Pseudovibrio sp. M1P-2-3: one gene and its partner. The protein of the gene in region 2 interacts with the protein of the main gene of each other region in a pairwise test. Links are inferred from orthologs where the notes say so. Each region holds a gene or a part of one and is shown on either strand. Other genes may lie near its edges.

Region 1 (8,139 bases), 490 kb from region 2 along the record:
CGTTTCCAGCAAAAATGAAAGCGCCCGGTCTTTCCTCCAGCATAAATGAAAAGTCCTCTGCACCCATAACAGGTTTCATCTGGTTATTCACCCTATCTGGAGACTCCGCCACTTGAGCTGCTACGGATACGGCAAGTTCTGTTTGAACCGGGTGATTGACGGTGACCGGATATCCAATCTCGTAGGTGAAGTTTGCCCGCGCATTGTGCGCCTCGCACAGGCTATTGATGACTTCTTTCATTCGGGTTTGAATGATCTCCCGAGCTTGGGGGCTCAAGGTGCGTACGGTGCCTGATAATGTTGCGCTTTCCGGAATAATATTGGTGGCCGAACCCGCTTGGAATGTGGTTATTGAAAGTACGGCGGCATCCAGAGGATCGCAAATCCGGCTTACCAGAGTTTGCAATGCCATGACGATTTGAGAGCCAATAAAAATAGGGTCAACTGCCTCATGAGGCATGGCGGCATGTCCGCCTTTTGCATGGATAGTTAAATAAAAGTCATCGGAGGAGGCCATGATCGGGCCTGAGCAGATTTCAAATTCCCCTACTGGAAGATCCGGTAAATTATGCAAAGCATAAACCTCCTCGATATGCCAGCGGGTCATCAAACCATCATCAATCATGGCTTTGGCTCCTGCCCCGCCTTCCTCCGCTGGCTGGAAAATGACCACAACGGTTCCCGAGAAGTTTCTGTTCTCTGCTAAGTACTTGGCAGTGCCCAACAGCATTGTCGTATGGCCATCATGGCCGCAGGCATGCATCTTGCCATCCACTTTGGAGATCCATTCCTTGCCTGGTATTTCCTGTAGGGGCAGGGCATCCATATCCGCCCGCAGGCCGATGACTTTACCAGCCCCGCCATTGTGACCTAAGATGGTACCAACGACCCCCGTTCTACCAATGCCGGTGGTTACATCATCCAGCCCAAAGTCTGTCAGCAGCTCGGCAACCCGCGCCGCCGTTCGGTGAGTGTCATATAATAACTCTGGGTGCTGGTGGAAGTCCCGCCGCCAAACAGTGAGTTCCTTGAGGAAGTCCGGTGAAAAATCAAAGATTGGCATAGGGCGTGCTCCTGAACCAGATGAAGATAGTTGCGGACGACTGTCTGGGCGTGTCCTCCCATATTTAAAGCACATTGCCGACCCGCTTAAAACCAGCCTTTGGAGGTTTTCGGTTTTGCAAAGAGTGCGTGCCGCTCGAACGTTGGAGCCTCACGAAACCCTCGATTGCTCGTCTTAGAGGGGGAAGACCGTGTTTTAAGGAGGCTCCAATGACAATATACAATGTGATTTTATCAAATACGTCGTCAACCGGCAGTGCGCAAAGCTGGACACTTAATCTGGAAAGCGTGCAGATTAATTCTCCTGACCTTCTGTATGGGCATAGCTATGACAGCTGCTCTTTGGATTCGGACAAGATCACCAGCGTAACGGCAATTGTGAACGGAAATGTGGCCGTGTTTGTTTACACTGCCCCCTCTTCAAGTGGTGCGGATAGTGATGGTACCAGCACATCCTCCACGAGTGGCGGCTGGAGCCAGTCCGGCAGCAATCCGAATTTTACGCTGTCACCTGATGGAAATAATTTGACCATTAGCTCCAGCAATTAGAGGGGACTTGTGAAAGCAGGGGCGTGGACGCAGAACTTTTCACGCCCCTGCTTTGCCGGGAGCCTGTGCAGGCTCCTACAATACATGGCCTCGGTGGTGGAGGTCGAAGAGAATCCAGAGACTTCCGCCGATCATAATAAAAATCAGAATTGCGGCAAAAAGCATAGTCAACATGTAATCTCCGGGCGTTGCGTGAAAAGACAGGCCCAGAAAAAAGCGCAGATGTACGACCACCTGTATGACAGCGCAGATCGCTATAATCCAGAATGTGGTCATGAGAGTGAACGAAGACATCCATACCAGACCAAACGGTATGAGCGTTAATATCATCGCGATTACGTATCCCTGAATATAGGGTTTGTTTGTATGTGTAGAGGATGACACAGGTAAAACCTCCTATATGAGACCGGGAAGGTAGACGATCGAGAAAATACCGATCCAGACGATATCCAGAAAGTGCCAGAACAGGCCCAGCCGGAACAATCGTGAGCGAACAAGCGGAGTGAGACCTTTAAACAGCATCTGGAAGATTAAAAACAAAACGCCAACCATGCCAAAGGTGACATGAAGACCGTGGGTGCCTACCAGCGTAAAAAACGAGGACATGTATCCACTTCGTGTCGGGCCGGCCCCTGCTGCAACGAGGCTGGCGAACTCCACTAGTTCCAGTGTAAGAAACCCGCCCCCCAAAATAAAGGTAGCAATGAGCCAGACACCCGCTTTGCCGATGTCATTGCGCGTGGCACAGATATAGGCAAAACCGAATGTCATGGTCGAGGTCAACAGGAACATGGTTTCCCAAAAGGCGATACCGAACTCGAAGATATCCTTATGCGTGGGACCACCTGCCGTACCAACCAGCATCACAACATAGGTTGCAAACAAGAGGGAAAAGATGATGGCATCCGTCATGAGAAAGACCCAGAAACCGAGTTCCCGATTGGAAAGCTGGTGATGCTCGAACTCTTCAATAGGTGTTTCTAGTTTTGCACTCAATTGCCTTCTCCCATTGGCTTCAAACGGCCTGCAGCAGCCAGTTGTTTCAGGCGGGCTGTCTCAAAATGTTCGACTTCTTTTGCGGAAATGATTTCTTCACGGTCATCCGCCCAGCTACGATAAAGACCGGCGCACAATGACAGGACTGTCATGAGGGCGACCAGCCACCAGATATGCCAGACGAAGGCAAACCCGAACACGAAACCAACACCACCTATGATCACGCCGAGACCGGTTTTTCGGGGCATGATAATGTCTTGGTAAACGGGTGGGGCTGTGTAGGCGTTGCCTTGTTCTTTTCGGAGGAAAAATTCATCACGATCGTGAACCTTAGGAATAACTGCGAAGTTGTACTCGGCTGGAGGTGAGGCTGTTTGCCATTCCAGCGTCCGTCCACCCCAAGGATCTCCAGTGGTGTCCTTGAGTTGTTCGCGATCTCTGAAGCTGACGCCAATCTGCACCAGAATTGCGATGATGCCGCATAAAGCAAACAGCGCGCCGATGCTTGCGATGATCAACAATGGTTGCCACTCGGCGACTTCATAGCGGGCCATACGCCGTGTCATTCCCATGAAACCGAGAACATATAGAGGCATAAAGGCCAGATAGAAGCCGATCATCCAGCACCAGAAGGAAACATTGCCCCACCATTCATTTAGTTTGAAGCCAAAGGCTTTGGGGAACCAATAGTTCATACCGGCCAGAAAGCCGAAAAGGGCTCCGGGTATAAGTACATTATGGAAGTGGGCGACAAGGAATGTGGAGTTGTGCATCATGTAATCGGCTGGGGGAATGGCCAGAAGAACGCCGGACATGCCGCCCAGAACAAAGGTCACCATGAAGCCGATGGTGTATAGCATGGAGGTGTGGAAGACTATGGAGCCCTTATAGAGAGTAAAGAGCCAATCATAAATTTTCACCCCGGTGGGTACGGCAATAATCATGGTCATAATGCCGAAGAAAGCATTCACGCTGGCGCTTGAGCCCATTGTAAAGAAATGGTGTAGCCAGACGCTGAAAGACAAGATCGTGATGCAGGCAGTGGCATAAACGAGAGATTCATAGCCGAACAGCTTTTTGCGCGAGAATGTTGCCACCACTTCGGAAAATACTCCGAAGGCTGGCAGAACGAGGATGTATACCTCCGGATGTCCCCAAATCCAGATGATATTAATGAAATTCATTATGTTGCCACCAAGCTCGTTGGTGAAGAAGTGGAAACCGAAAGTACGGTCCAGACCCAACATAATGGCAACGACGGTGAGTGCGGGGAAAGCGAAGGCTATCAAAAAGCTGGTGCAAAGGGCGGTCCAGGTGAACAAGGGCATCCGCATGAGCGTCATGCCGGGAGCCCGCATTCTCAAAATAGTAACAATGAAATTGATACCTGTGAGCGTACTACCTACACCGCTGACCAAAAGTGCCCAGATCCAATAGTCAACACCCACGCCGGGGCTGAAATAACTTCCCGAATAGGGAGGGTAACCAGTCCAGCCTGCGGTTGAGAACTTTCCGATTACCAGTGAAGCCATCACCAATGCTGCGCCCGCTGCAGTGAGCCACAGGCTAACGGAGTTCAGGAAGGGGAAGGCGACATCCCGGGCTCCGATTTGCTGCGGAACGACGATGTTGATCAAGCCAACGAGGAACGGCATGGCCATAAAGAAGATCATTATGGTGCCGTGGGATGTGAATATCTGCTCGAAGTGTGATCCGTCAAGATAGCCTTGACTTTGGTAGGAAATGGCTTGTTGGGCGCGCATCATGAGTGCATCAACAAACCCGCGCAAAAGCATGATAATCGCTAGGACGATATACATGACCCCGATGCGTTTGGCATCCACACTTGTGAGCCACTCCTGCCATAGATAGCGCCATTTTCCCAAGTAGGTGATAAGGGCGATTACAGTGACGGCTCCACCAACTGTGATGAGTGCTCCGCCAGCTGCAATGGCGCTATAGAAAGGGAGAGCATCAAATGTTAGTCTTCCAAGCATGGCTTACCTCCTTCGCAGGTGGGCTGTTGCCGAGCGCTTGGGCGCCACGAGCTGTTGTTTCCATATTTTGCGAGAATGCTATTGAAGAGTTCGGATGGGGTGCTGGAAAAGTATTCTACTTTGTTGCCGATGGAGGGCTTTTCCAGATCCGCATAAATTTCGTGGGTGAGCTGTTCGGGCATGCCTTTGACAGTTGCAACCCACTTTTCAAAATCGGCAGCATCCAGTGAAATGGCATCAAAGTACTGCAAGGGGTATCCGGTGCCACTGAACTGGGTATTGCGGCCGCGGAACTTACCGACTTCACTGGCAAGAATATTCAACTCGGTTTTCATGCCAGCCATGGCGTAAATCTGACCGCTGAGGGCGGGAATGATAAAGGAATTCATCACCGTATCGGAAGTGAGCTCGATGGTGATGGGGCGCCCTTTGGGAATGACCAGCTCATTTACAGCGCCGATGCCTTGTTCGGGATATAAAAAGAGCCACTTCCAATCGAGGGCGATAGCCTGAATGGTGATTGGTTTGGCGGTGCTTTGAAGTTTTTTGTAGGGGTCAAGCTTGTGGGTGTATTCCCACACCAGTGTTCCCAATATTACGATAATCAAGGCTGGAATTGTCCACACAACAGCCTCAATTGCAATAGAGGTCGGCATAGCGGGCCGATGTTCGCCCTTTCCGCCCTTGGCCCGGTAGCGCCAGATGAATGTGAAGGCCAGAATGTAGACTGGCAGGACGACGATCAACATGATCAGGAGGGAGATGTACATAAGGTTACGCTGTGTTTCAGCGATAGGACCTTTGGTGTCGATCATCGGGGCGTTTCCCAGGGCGCAGGACCCCAGTAAAAACAAAGTGACAACAATAACTAGTAGTTTAATGTAGTTTAATTTGTTGTTCATTTGACCAGCGCACTGTTATTTGGTTGTTGTTATCAGTATAGGTCATTTGATTTTATCATTTTGATAAGTGGCTCAGATATTTTGAAATATTTTGGGTAATCTATTGTTTTGAGTTTATTGTCTTTGCGTTATTTTTGTTTGTAATTTACTGTGTATTTATTTTCACTAAAATAGTGGAGCCGCTGAAGTGCGGAATGAATCCAGCGGCTTTTGCAGGAGTGCGCGTTACCAGTTAAGTTGGTGGGTGAGCGGTTTCCTACTGGTCATGTTAAGTTACGTTTGAAAGCAGGCTTGTGCGTTCTATGAGAAGCCTTAGGCTCTTATCCGTGCCCGTCATCCCTATCTCTATCTCTATCTCTGTCTTCATCCCTATCTCTGTCTTCGTCTCTATCCCTATGGCTATCATCAATCCGGTCGATATCCTCCTCCAACTGGCTTAACAGCAGTTGGGATGAGGGATTTTGAAGGAATGCCTTTGGCTCAGCTGTGGGCGCGTTGGACGCAACTGCCAGATTGGGCAGGGCAAAAAGAGCTATAGCGGAAAGGCTTGGGAGGATTCTCAGCTTTTTCATTATTGGTATCCTTGAAGGGTTGCTGATAGACACGCTTTGAGAGTAGGGGGGGCTGAAAATCAGCGCAAATAGCTTGTAGAGTTATGGGGTACGGAGCGTTAAGGACTGCGCGCTCTTTCGTAAATCTGGAAGCTAAAGCCGCTTGAAGTGTCACATAACTTCAGCGGCTTTACTTTGGATGTATGTGGTGTGCCGTGTTTACGGGGGCGACTGTTTTGTGTGAAACGGTGCAATGACTATTTGAAGGTAGTTTCCATGACTGAACGGCAACTCAATTTTTGCTAATGGGAGTCGCCTTGCTTGTCCCCTTTTGACTTGTGCTCACTGCTATCATGGTGATCGTCTTTCTTGTCATCATTGTCATGGCCATTACTGTCGTGCTTGTCGTCCTTATGCTCCTTGTTATCTGCCACTTGTATAAACTGGGATTGAGCAGAATTTTGTAGGGCAGCTTTCTGGTCCAGTACAAATGTAGTGGAAGCAAATGTCACGTTAGAGAGGGCAAAAAGAGCTGCTGCGGAAAGGCTTAGGAGACGGCCTGCGGTTCTCATTCCATGTATCCTTGGGGTTGTTGATAAGACACGTTATGAGAGTAGGTGAGCTGGAAACTCGAAACAAATCCCCAATGAAATTAAGAATTATAGACCCTTAACAGGAGCGGGCGTGTTTGGTGTTTTGCAGAAAATTTCCAGTAACCTTCAAAAGGCTGACATGTATCATTGCCGCGTTTTACGCAAAGTTTCATATTTCCAGCGGACGCATTGCCGCAGCAGGAAGGAAAGAATTGAAATTTTAGAAAAAATATAATATGTATACATAATATATATTATAGCCTACGGTTCCGGTTATCGGCTGTAAGGGAAGTGTGCACGCTTTATTCGGCAAAAATAGAAAGCCGGATGGGCCTATTTGAAGGGACTGGTCATCATGAGCAGTACAGCAAGTCTAATGCGCCAATGGACTGGACCGGCGCTCTTGAGCTATGGCTTTCGACCATTTTTCTTAGGGGGAGCGCTCTGGGCCTTCATTTCCGCACTCCTCTGGATACCTTTGTTGATGGGAGATATTTCCTTACCAATCGCGTGGGACCCAGTGTCATGGCATGCCCATGAGTTCCTTTATGGATACCTGCAGGCGATTGTCGCGGGCTTCTTGTTGACGGCTGTTCCCAATTGGACGGGGCGTTTACCCATCGTTGGCTGGCCTCTGGGTGTTTTGTTTCTGTGCTGGATTATTGGCCGTTTTGCCGTTCTAACTTCAGCATGGTGGTCGCCGGAAATTGTTGCCCTAGCGGACCTTATGGCTCCTGCTGCACTGGCTCTGGCCATTGCTCAGGAAATCATAAAGGGCAAAAACTGGCGGAATCTGATTGTTCTTGGCATGCTGGTTATGTTGATGTTCGGGAACTTGATATTTCACATAGAGGCCAGCAGTGGAGAGTATGCAGCGGGCGGCTATGGTCTGCGCATTGGCGTTGGAGCGGCAATTATGATGATTGTTGTAATTGGCGGGCGTATTGTTCCAAGCTTTACACGGAACTGGATGGCGAGATCCAAAATGGAAGCGCGCCCTGCTGCAATTGGCACCTATGACAAGGTTTCAATGCTAGTTTGCCTGTTCACAGTGCTGATGTGGGTTGTTCAGCCTGATAGCTTGGTGACAACCGCAGCCCTTCTTATCACAGGCGGCGTTCACACCTATCGCCTGTGGCGCTGGTGTGGCTATCTCACTGGTCGTGAGCCGCTTGTCTGGATTTTGCATGTGGGTTATGCCTTCGTTCCTCTTGGTGCACTGGCCATGGGGCTTTCCATTTTCTTTCCTGATGTAATTCCGGCAACAGCTGCCCAGCACCTTTGGATGGCTGGGGCAATTGCGACCATGACACTTGCCGTCATGACCCGCGCCACGCTGGGGCATACCGGGCAGGAGCTCACGGCTGGAGCTGGAACAGTGATCATCTACCTCACCATACTGGTCTCCGTGATCGCACGGGTTGTTGCCGGTATTGTCCCAGAGTTTAACATGCAGCTCTACAGTCTGTCCGGCGCGGCATGGTGCCTG
Region 2 (8,042 bases):
GCAGGCAGGTTAGCGCTCTTGAAACCGACCTTGGTGTTCCCCTCTTTCATCGTCACGCCCGCGGCCTCATCCCGACAGAGCAAGGTGACATGCTGTTTCGGACAGCTCGGGAGGTCCTGCAAAAACTTGAAGCAGCACAAAGCCGCCTCACGGATAGTAAGGAAAAACCGACAGGTACTCTTCGTGTAACCACAACCGTCGGATTGGGGTCCACATGGCTCACTGAACGTATAAATGAGTTCGTTGACCTTTACCCAGACATGAGGTTGGAAGTCATCTGCATGGATGATGAACTTGATTTAAGCATGCGCGAAGCAGATGTCGCAATACGTCTTCGACAACCAACACAGCCGGATTTAATTCAGCGAAAACTCTTTGCCGTTCACTTCCATGTTTATGCCTCACCGAAGTATCTGGAACGCTATGGCACTCCCAAAACACTTGAAGACCTTTGCCACCACAGAATTGTGACGATTGGCGATAATATCCCTTCATATCTGCGCATTATGAACTGGCTCGAAACTGCGGGACTACCGGCAGGTGAGGTTCGCGATGTTGCTGTGAAAGTCAACAATCTATCAGGCATCAAAAAAGCGGTTCAAAGGGGAATTGGAATTGCAATTCTTCCAGATTACATGGTGGAACCGGATGCGGGAATTGTGCGGGCGATGCCAGTCGAATCAGATGACCTACCCAGCTTTGACACCTATTTCGTCTACCCCTCTGAGCTGAGGAATACTGCACGTGTTACGGCTTTCAGAGATTTTCTGATATCCTATGCAGAAAGATGGACACACTGAGAAAGCTATAGGGCCAAGTGTTTTGTCTTCGCCCCTGAAGGCAAAACTTACATCTCTGGAAAAGTACTCAGTCTCAGCTTTAAAGCAATGAGGCGCAACGCTGAATCGATTGGGGATTCCCAATCAGGTTGATTTGTGATTCACTCCTTTTAGGGAGGAGATCACATGGGCCGGCCACTTTCACTTGATTTACGCCTTCGCTTTAAAAGGCTCATTTTATCCGGGATGAGCGGGCGTGAAGCAGCACGCCGCCTGCTGATCTCTCCAGCATCAGGATCTCGCTTGGCCCGTAAAGTTCGGGAGGGGCAGAGTTTAATCCCGGTCAGGACAGGGCGCCCAAAGGGAGGCGGAAAATTGGAGCCCTACCTCTCCTTCTTGCGCGAGCTGGTCAATCAAGACGGAGATATCACGTTGATGGAGTTATGTGATGCACTTTTCATGGCTGAGGGAGTGAGGGTTCACCATACTTCCGTCTCCAAGGCTTTGCGCCGTCTTGGCTACACCTATAAAAAAAATCGTTGGTGGCAACCGAGCGTGGCAAACTCCATGTACAAAATGCCAGAGATGAATGGCGCCACACCCGTCAGCCTATAATGCGTGATCTGCCTGAGAGACTGGTGTTTCTCGATGAAACCAGTGTTAAAACGAATTTAACCCGGCTGCGAGGCCGAGCCTTTAAAGGGGAACGAGCCCTTGACACAGCGCCGTTTGGACGCTGGCAGAACCAGACCTTTATCGCCGGTTTGACCCACGAGGGACTCATTGCGCCCTGGGTTCTGGACGGGGCCATGAATGGCAAGGCATTCACCACTTATATCACGACACAACTGGCTCCATGCTTGCACCCTAAAACGGTGGTCATTCTGGATAACCTGTCCACACACAAAGTTCCAGAAGCCGCAAGGGCCCTCAGACAAAGCGGGTGTTGGTTCCTTTTTCTGCCGCCCTATTCTCCTGATCTCAATCCTATCGAAATGGCGTTTTCCAAGCTCAAAGCACACCTACGCAGAATGAAAGCCAGAACCTTTGAGACCTTGATAAAGGCTCTGGGTGACATATGCGATCTGTTCACACCCCAAGAGTGTTGGAATTACTTCAAGGCAGCTGGATATGTTTCAGTATAAAGGCTCAAGACTATAATGCACAGTAATTTTCTGACGGAACTTATAATACCTTGAGTGCTTAAATCTTTGGGAGAGTAATATTCTGTCCTTACTTCAAGTAGTTTCATTCTTTTCGTACCTAAGGCACATCACCGAGCAACGATATTTCACAAAGACAATACAGGAAGCACTTTTGTGCTTTCAGACATATAAAATTAACCAGACATTCGCCAAACGCATAGCAGAATTGCAATCATTGCCTATTGCATAGGCAGCATTTGCCCATCATATAGACATTAACTTTTGATCATAAAGGCGCTACTACTCTCCTCCCCGTAGCTCTTTTGCATAGGTCAACAGTTCCCCTCTGGAAGGTGATTGCATCTAATATGGTGTTTAATCAGTTTTTTACTTACCGGACCTTCCCCTAGGTCCGGTTTTTTCTTTTTCACTTCAGTACAAGTTAATCGCCAAACTCTGCATATAATCCAAACCAACAAGACCTTGGCGGTCTTCGCGACCTATTTTCGTTTATTTCAAATTGAGACTTAGGTTAGTGGACTGTTGAGGCTCTTGAGACAAGAAAGATATAGCCTCTAAAAGCACAACGACTGGGAGGGGTAAGCTCTACTTCAGAGCTCCCTTTATTTTATAGAGAGAGGAAGTCAACTGACAAAGGTATTTCGGCCTCCGTCAGTGACTGACTTTATCTGGACATTAATTGTGCGGGAACATTGAAAATAATGTAATTAACGAAGGTTACCGCAGAAACGTTGAATACGCGTACACGCTTCTTCCAGTGCCTCTGTAGAGGTTGCATAGGAGACACGGAAGTTTGGACCAAGACCAAACGCTGACCCTGGTACGACTGCGACACCCTCTTCCTCAAGCAATTCAGCACAGAAGTCGAGATCTGTTTCAATCGTCTTTCCTGAGGACGACGTTTTGCCGATTGTGCCTGCACAAGACGGAAACGCATAGAAAGCTCCTTCAGGTACAGGGCATTCAAGACCAGTTGCCTGATTGAGCATAGAAACAACCAAATCACGTCGCCCTTTGAAGATCTCATTATTTTCCGGAATGAAATCCTGTGTTCCGTTCAAAGCTTCCACAGCAGCCCACTGGGAGATCGAGCTCGGGTTAGAAGTTGATTGCGACTGAACCTTCGCCATCGCCTTAATCAAGTGCTGGGGGCCGGCCGCATAGCCAATTCTCCAGCCTGTCATAGAATAAGCCTTGGAAACACCGTTTACTGTCAGTGTACGTTCATAGAGAGAGGGCTCGATTTGGGCGGGCGTGGTAAATTCAAAATTATCATAGACCAGATGTTCATACATATCGTCCGTCATAACCCAAACATGCGGGTGACGAACCAAAACGTCCGTGAGCGCCTTCAACTCCGCCTTTGTATATGCCGCTCCAGACGGGTTTGAAGGTGAGTTAAAGATAAGCCATTTTGTTTTGGGAGTGATGGCAGCTTCAAGAGCCTGTGGCGTAATCTTGAATGTTTTTTTATCCGCTTCAACGATAACGGGCTCTCCCCCCGCCAGCAGAACCATGTCCGGGTAGGACACCCAGTAAGGTGTTGGGATCAACACTTCATCACCAGGATTAATGGTCGCAATCAAAGCATTGTAAAGAACCTGCTTGCCACCGGTTCCAACGGTTATCTGACTTGGCTCGTATTTCAGGCCATTGTCACGTTCGAACTTGGCACAGATTGCCTGCTTTAACTCTGGAATACCATCAACTGCTGTATATTTCGTTTTGCCTTCATTGATGGCGTTGATTGCAGCAGCTTTGATGTTCTCAGGTGTATCGAAGTCTGGCTCACCAGCGCCCAAGCCAATAACGTCTCGCCCTGCGGCTTTCAGCTCGCGAGCCTTATTCGTTACAGCTATTGTCGCAGATGGTTTCACTCGTGATAGCGCGTCGGCGATAAAACCCATAGTGCCCTCCATGAACGCGGCGTGTAATGCGCAAAGATTTGCGGCCCGGACCGTAAAACCCAAAGTACATTAAGGCAAGATAAAACAACACACTTTCTCTAAAGTATCACCATTCACTCATTTATAGTTTATTCTATATGCTTAGAATTATTCCCAAACAGGAACTCCGAATATTTTGAACTGGAAAGCAAGGGAGAAGCTCTATTGAGAAAGAACTTCTAAAAACTGCGCCACTTTGAGTAAGGAGTTGTCGGTAAACACGGTCACCATGTTCACCGACAACACTCAGGCCCGCCGCATCAAAGTCTAAATCATTAAAGGAATCGTACCGTTCAATCTGAAGAAGAATAGTTAGCTTGCTACTGAAAAAACAAGCCGAGCGTATTGGTTTTATCAGCTTTTTAGATATAGAGTTTTAATTAGTGATAATAACGGGGAAACATGCGAATAAAGATAGTAAGTGTTTATTGGCCTTCGGGAAGGAAATTCGTTTCTTTAGTGTCTCCTAACTGCGTCAATAAATACAGGTTTACCTGTACCTTACCCTCTTGCGAGAATTCTTAGTTCGGTAGATAAATAACCAAACGACACGAATCGAGTTTAGCTATGGCCGTTGAATTAAATCTCTCCGTCGCAACTATCCGGATGATCGTTGAAAAAGTTCGCGCGACCATAACCAGCGTGAATGATACCTATGAAGACGGGCACGATGGCGAAGTAGCATTTGACCCCGTAAAAATGCAGAAGATTCATGCACATGATGGCCTGAATGAAGAAGAACATGCGGACATGCGTGAAGAGGAGATTCGTGAGTTACTTGATGACTTGAACGTAGATGAAGCTGCTGAACTTGTTACTATTACCTGGATTGGCCGAGGGGACTTTGACGCCGGCGATTATGAGCTTGCCTTAGCAGAGGCAAAAGAAAGAGCAACGGGCTCAACATCAGAGTATCTTCTTGGGCTTCCGCACTTGCCAGATCACCTTGAGAACGGCCTGGATTCTCTGGACTTGTAGTCCATTCGTCTACTTAGACTGAGGAGTTGCCTACAAAGGCATACGTTTTTGAGATACACCCACAATCAATATCGCCTCACTCATAAAGAGAAATAGATCTCAGCTTCTCTTCCCTACTAAATTTCTCAATAACTTCCGTCGCACCACTATTATTTTTGCTTCACGCTTTCCCAAATAGTTGACAATGTATTCCCTTTAAAACTAGTAGGGATTTCTAGTTATAATTCGGAATGCGCCTCGCTGCGCGAGATCGGGGATCCACTATGCCACGCGCAGTTGCAAACCTGCTTCTTTTACTTGCTGGCGCTATTTGGGGCGCAGCTTTTGTAAGCCAGTCGACGGCTATGGAGAGTATTGGCCCCTATCAGTTTGTGGGGTTCCGCTTTCTACTCGCTGGCTTTGTTGTTCTTCCACTTGCACTTTTTGAGCGCTCCCGAAAGCCAACTAAGCGCCTGACTCGGCAGAATATTCCTTTAGTTCTGGCTGTTTCCCTAAGTTTTCTTGCAGGGTCTTTATTGCAGCAGGTTGGCATTTTGTTCACATCAGTAACCAATGCGGGCTTTCTCACTGCAATTTATGTGGTGCTCACCCCCATTTTTGTGATCCTTCTGTTCAAGGGAAAGCCGGAATGGGTTATCTGGCCAGCTTCTCTAATCACTCTCTTGGGAATATTCTTCCTAAGTGGGGGGAACCTCTCAGGATTGAACAAAGGCGATGCTCTCATGGTTATCTGTGCGGCCTTTTGGGCGTTGCAGGTCATTTTCATTGGCCGCCTGTCCATGTCGACGGGTCGCCCCATCACCATTGCAGCGATCCAGTTTCTGATCACCGGTGCCATAGCTAGCGTTCTCGGGCTTTTTATAGAACCACTTTCATGGGCTGCCATAGAAAACGCCGCCTTCGAACTCTTTTTTGCCGGAGCCATTTCCGGCGGAATAGCCTTCACCTTGCAAGCGGTTGCCCAGCAATGGACACGCCCTGCGGACGCAGCCATATTCATATCCACGGAAGCTCTATTTGCCGCTCTATTCGGGATTATTTTCCTTGGTGAGCGCATCCCCCTAATCGGAATTGCGGGGTGCCTCCTCATTTTCACCGCTATCCTTATGACGGAGCTGGTTCCAATGTACTTCAGCCGCAAAACGCGCTTGGCAGCGAAAACAAGCCACTAGAACAAAACAGGCGGGGAACACAGACTTTCCCCGCTTAACCGTCGATGGTTCTAGTTTTTGCGATAGGTGCGCGTTCCCGGGCGCCCGCCAGTGCTGCGCCCTTTTGTCCTCGTTGCCCCAGCAGGCTTGGCCAGATCAGTCCCCGGTCCCATCTCATCCAGAGAAGGCCGGTGCACTTTCGTTCCTTTTGGAAGGTTCGCGGCAGCACCATATTTCTTCTCTCCTGCATATCCGCCTGACTTTTCTTCAACAGCTCTTTGACGGGTCATTGGATCGTCTGAAATCGCCAGCTCGGTTTCCTGAAGCCTTTTTATTTCATCGCGCAAGCGGGCTGCGTTTTCAAAGTCCAGATCAGCAGCAGCATCCCGCATCTGCTTCTCAAGATCTTCAATGTGGCCTTTAAGGTTATGACCAATGGTCGCGCCTTCTTCGGCGAAGCCTGAGTCGACCGTCACATGGTCCTGCTCGTAGACGCTCTCAAGAATGTCTCCAATAGACCGCTTTACACTTTCAGGCGTAATGCCATGCTCAACGTTATAAGCCTCCTGCTTTTCACGTCGCCTATTCGTCTCTTTGATGGCGCGGTCCATTGAGCCGGTAATTTTGTCGGCATACAGGATCACGCGGCCATCCACATTACGCGCTGCCCTACCGATTGTTTGGACCAGAGACGTTTCAGAGCGCAGGAAGCCTTCCTTGTCCGCATCCAAAATCGTCACCAAACCACATTCAGGAATGTCCAAGCCTTCCCTGAGCAGGTTGATACCAATGAGCACATCAAAAGCGCCCAATCTCAAATCACGAATGATTTCAATACGCTCCAGTGTATCAATATCCGAGTGCATGTAGCGGACACGCACACCGTTTTCATGTAAGTATTCGGTAAGATCCTCTGCCATACGTTTGGTGAGCGTGGTGACAAGTGTACGATATCCCTTTGCAGCCACCTCACGCACTTCACCCAACAAATCATCCACCTGTGTTTTGGCGGGACGAATGTCTATATCAGGGTCTGTTAGGCCGGTTGGGCGAATGACCTGCTCAGCAAACACGCCGCCACTTTCATCCATTTCCCAGCTTCCAGGAGTAGCGGAAACTGCAATGGTCTGCGGGCGCATGGCATCCCACTCTTCAAACCGTAAGGGCCGGTTGTCCATACAGGACGGCAGGCGGAAACCATATTCCGCAAGTGTTGCCTTCCGGCGAAAGTCTCCCCGATACATGGCACCGATTTGCGGGATCGTAACATGGCTTTCGTCTGCAAAAACAAGAGCGTTATCAGGTAGATACTCAAAGAGTGTCGGGGGTGGCTCACCCGGTGCCCGACCTGTCAGGTAACGGGAATAGTTTTCAATACCGGCGCACGCGCCCGTTGCTTCCATCATCTCAATATCAAAAGTACAGCGCTGCTCCAGCCGCTGCGCTTCCAGCAACCGCCCATGATTGTTCAGCTCTTCAAGGCGATGTTTCAGCTCGCTCTTGATTGACTTAATCGCCTGATTCAATGTGGGTTTTGGGGTGACATAATGTGAGTTTGCATAGAACTTGACCGATTCCAGATCTGCAGTTTTCTTGCCTGTGAGCGGGTCAAACTCAACAATACCTTCCACCTCATCCCCAAACATGGACAGACGCCATGCCCGATCCTCCAAGTGCGCTGGAAAGACTTCGATGGTGTCACCGCGCACGCGGAACGTTCCACGCTGGAAGGCCGCATCATTGCGCTTGTATTGCAGGGCCACCAGATCAGCCAGCAGCTGGCGCTGGTCAATGCGCTCTCCCACTTCCAGACCAAATGTCATGGCCGTATATGTTTCAACGGAACCAATACCATAGATACAAGAGACCGATGCCACGATGATCACGTCATCGCGCTCCAGCAGGGCACGCGTTGCCGAATGGCGCATTCGGTCAATCTGCTCGTTTATGGAGCTCTCCTTCTCGATAAACGTATCGGTGCGAGGCACATAGGCTTCCGGCTGATAGTAGTCATAGTAGGAA

Evidence for each region.
Region 1: the proteins of P6574_RS03580 (region 2) and P6574_RS01285 interact in binary tests that used the Escherichia coli proteins (3 or more experiments, as listed by UniProt). The link is inferred for Pseudovibrio sp. M1P-2-3 from one-to-one orthologs.

What each region holds. Positions count from the first base shown.
Region 1 is NZ_JARRCW010000001.1:267,756-275,894, forward strand. What follows is about bases 2,105-5,103. They hold P6574_RS01285 (cbb3-type cytochrome c oxidase subunit I), read right to left. Parts: upstream 4,605-5,103; coding sequence 2,604-4,604; downstream 2,105-2,603. Other genes in these bases: P6574_RS01280 (cytochrome c oxidase subunit 3), read right to left, coding at 2,105-2,607; cyoA (ubiquinol oxidase subunit II), read right to left, coding at 4,589-5,103. Outside these bases: P6574_RS01265 (M20 aminoacylase family protein), read right to left, coding at 1-1,063; P6574_RS01270 (hypothetical protein), read left to right, coding at 1,273-1,611; cyoD (cytochrome o ubiquinol oxidase subunit IV), read right to left, coding at 1,687-1,995; more of P6574_RS01280, read right to left, coding at 2,008-2,104; more of cyoA, read right to left, coding at 5,104-5,506; P6574_RS01295 (hypothetical protein), read right to left, coding at 5,827-6,078; P6574_RS01300 (hypothetical protein), read right to left, coding at 6,360-6,629; P6574_RS01305 (NnrS family protein), read left to right, coding at 7,006-8,139. UniProt on the Escherichia coli protein: Cytochrome bo(3) ubiquinol oxidase is the terminal enzyme in the aerobic respiratory chain of E.coli that predominates when cells are grown at high aeration.
Region 2 is NZ_JARRCW010000001.1:759,064-767,105, reverse strand. The notes cover bases 1,753-4,654. They hold P6574_RS03580 (pyridoxal phosphate-dependent aminotransferase), read right to left. Parts: upstream 3,853-4,654; coding sequence 2,653-3,852; downstream 1,753-2,652. Other genes in these bases: P6574_RS03575 (DUF3775 domain-containing protein), read left to right, coding at 4,459-4,654. In the rest of the region: P6574_RS03590 (LysR family transcriptional regulator), read left to right, coding at 1-800; more of P6574_RS03575, read left to right, coding at 4,655-4,869; P6574_RS03570 (DMT family transporter), read left to right, coding at 5,133-6,041; excinuclease ABC subunit UvrB, read right to left, coding at 6,092-8,042. UniProt on the Escherichia coli protein: Shows aminotransferase activity with methionine and histidine as substrates, and to a lesser extent also with phenylalanine.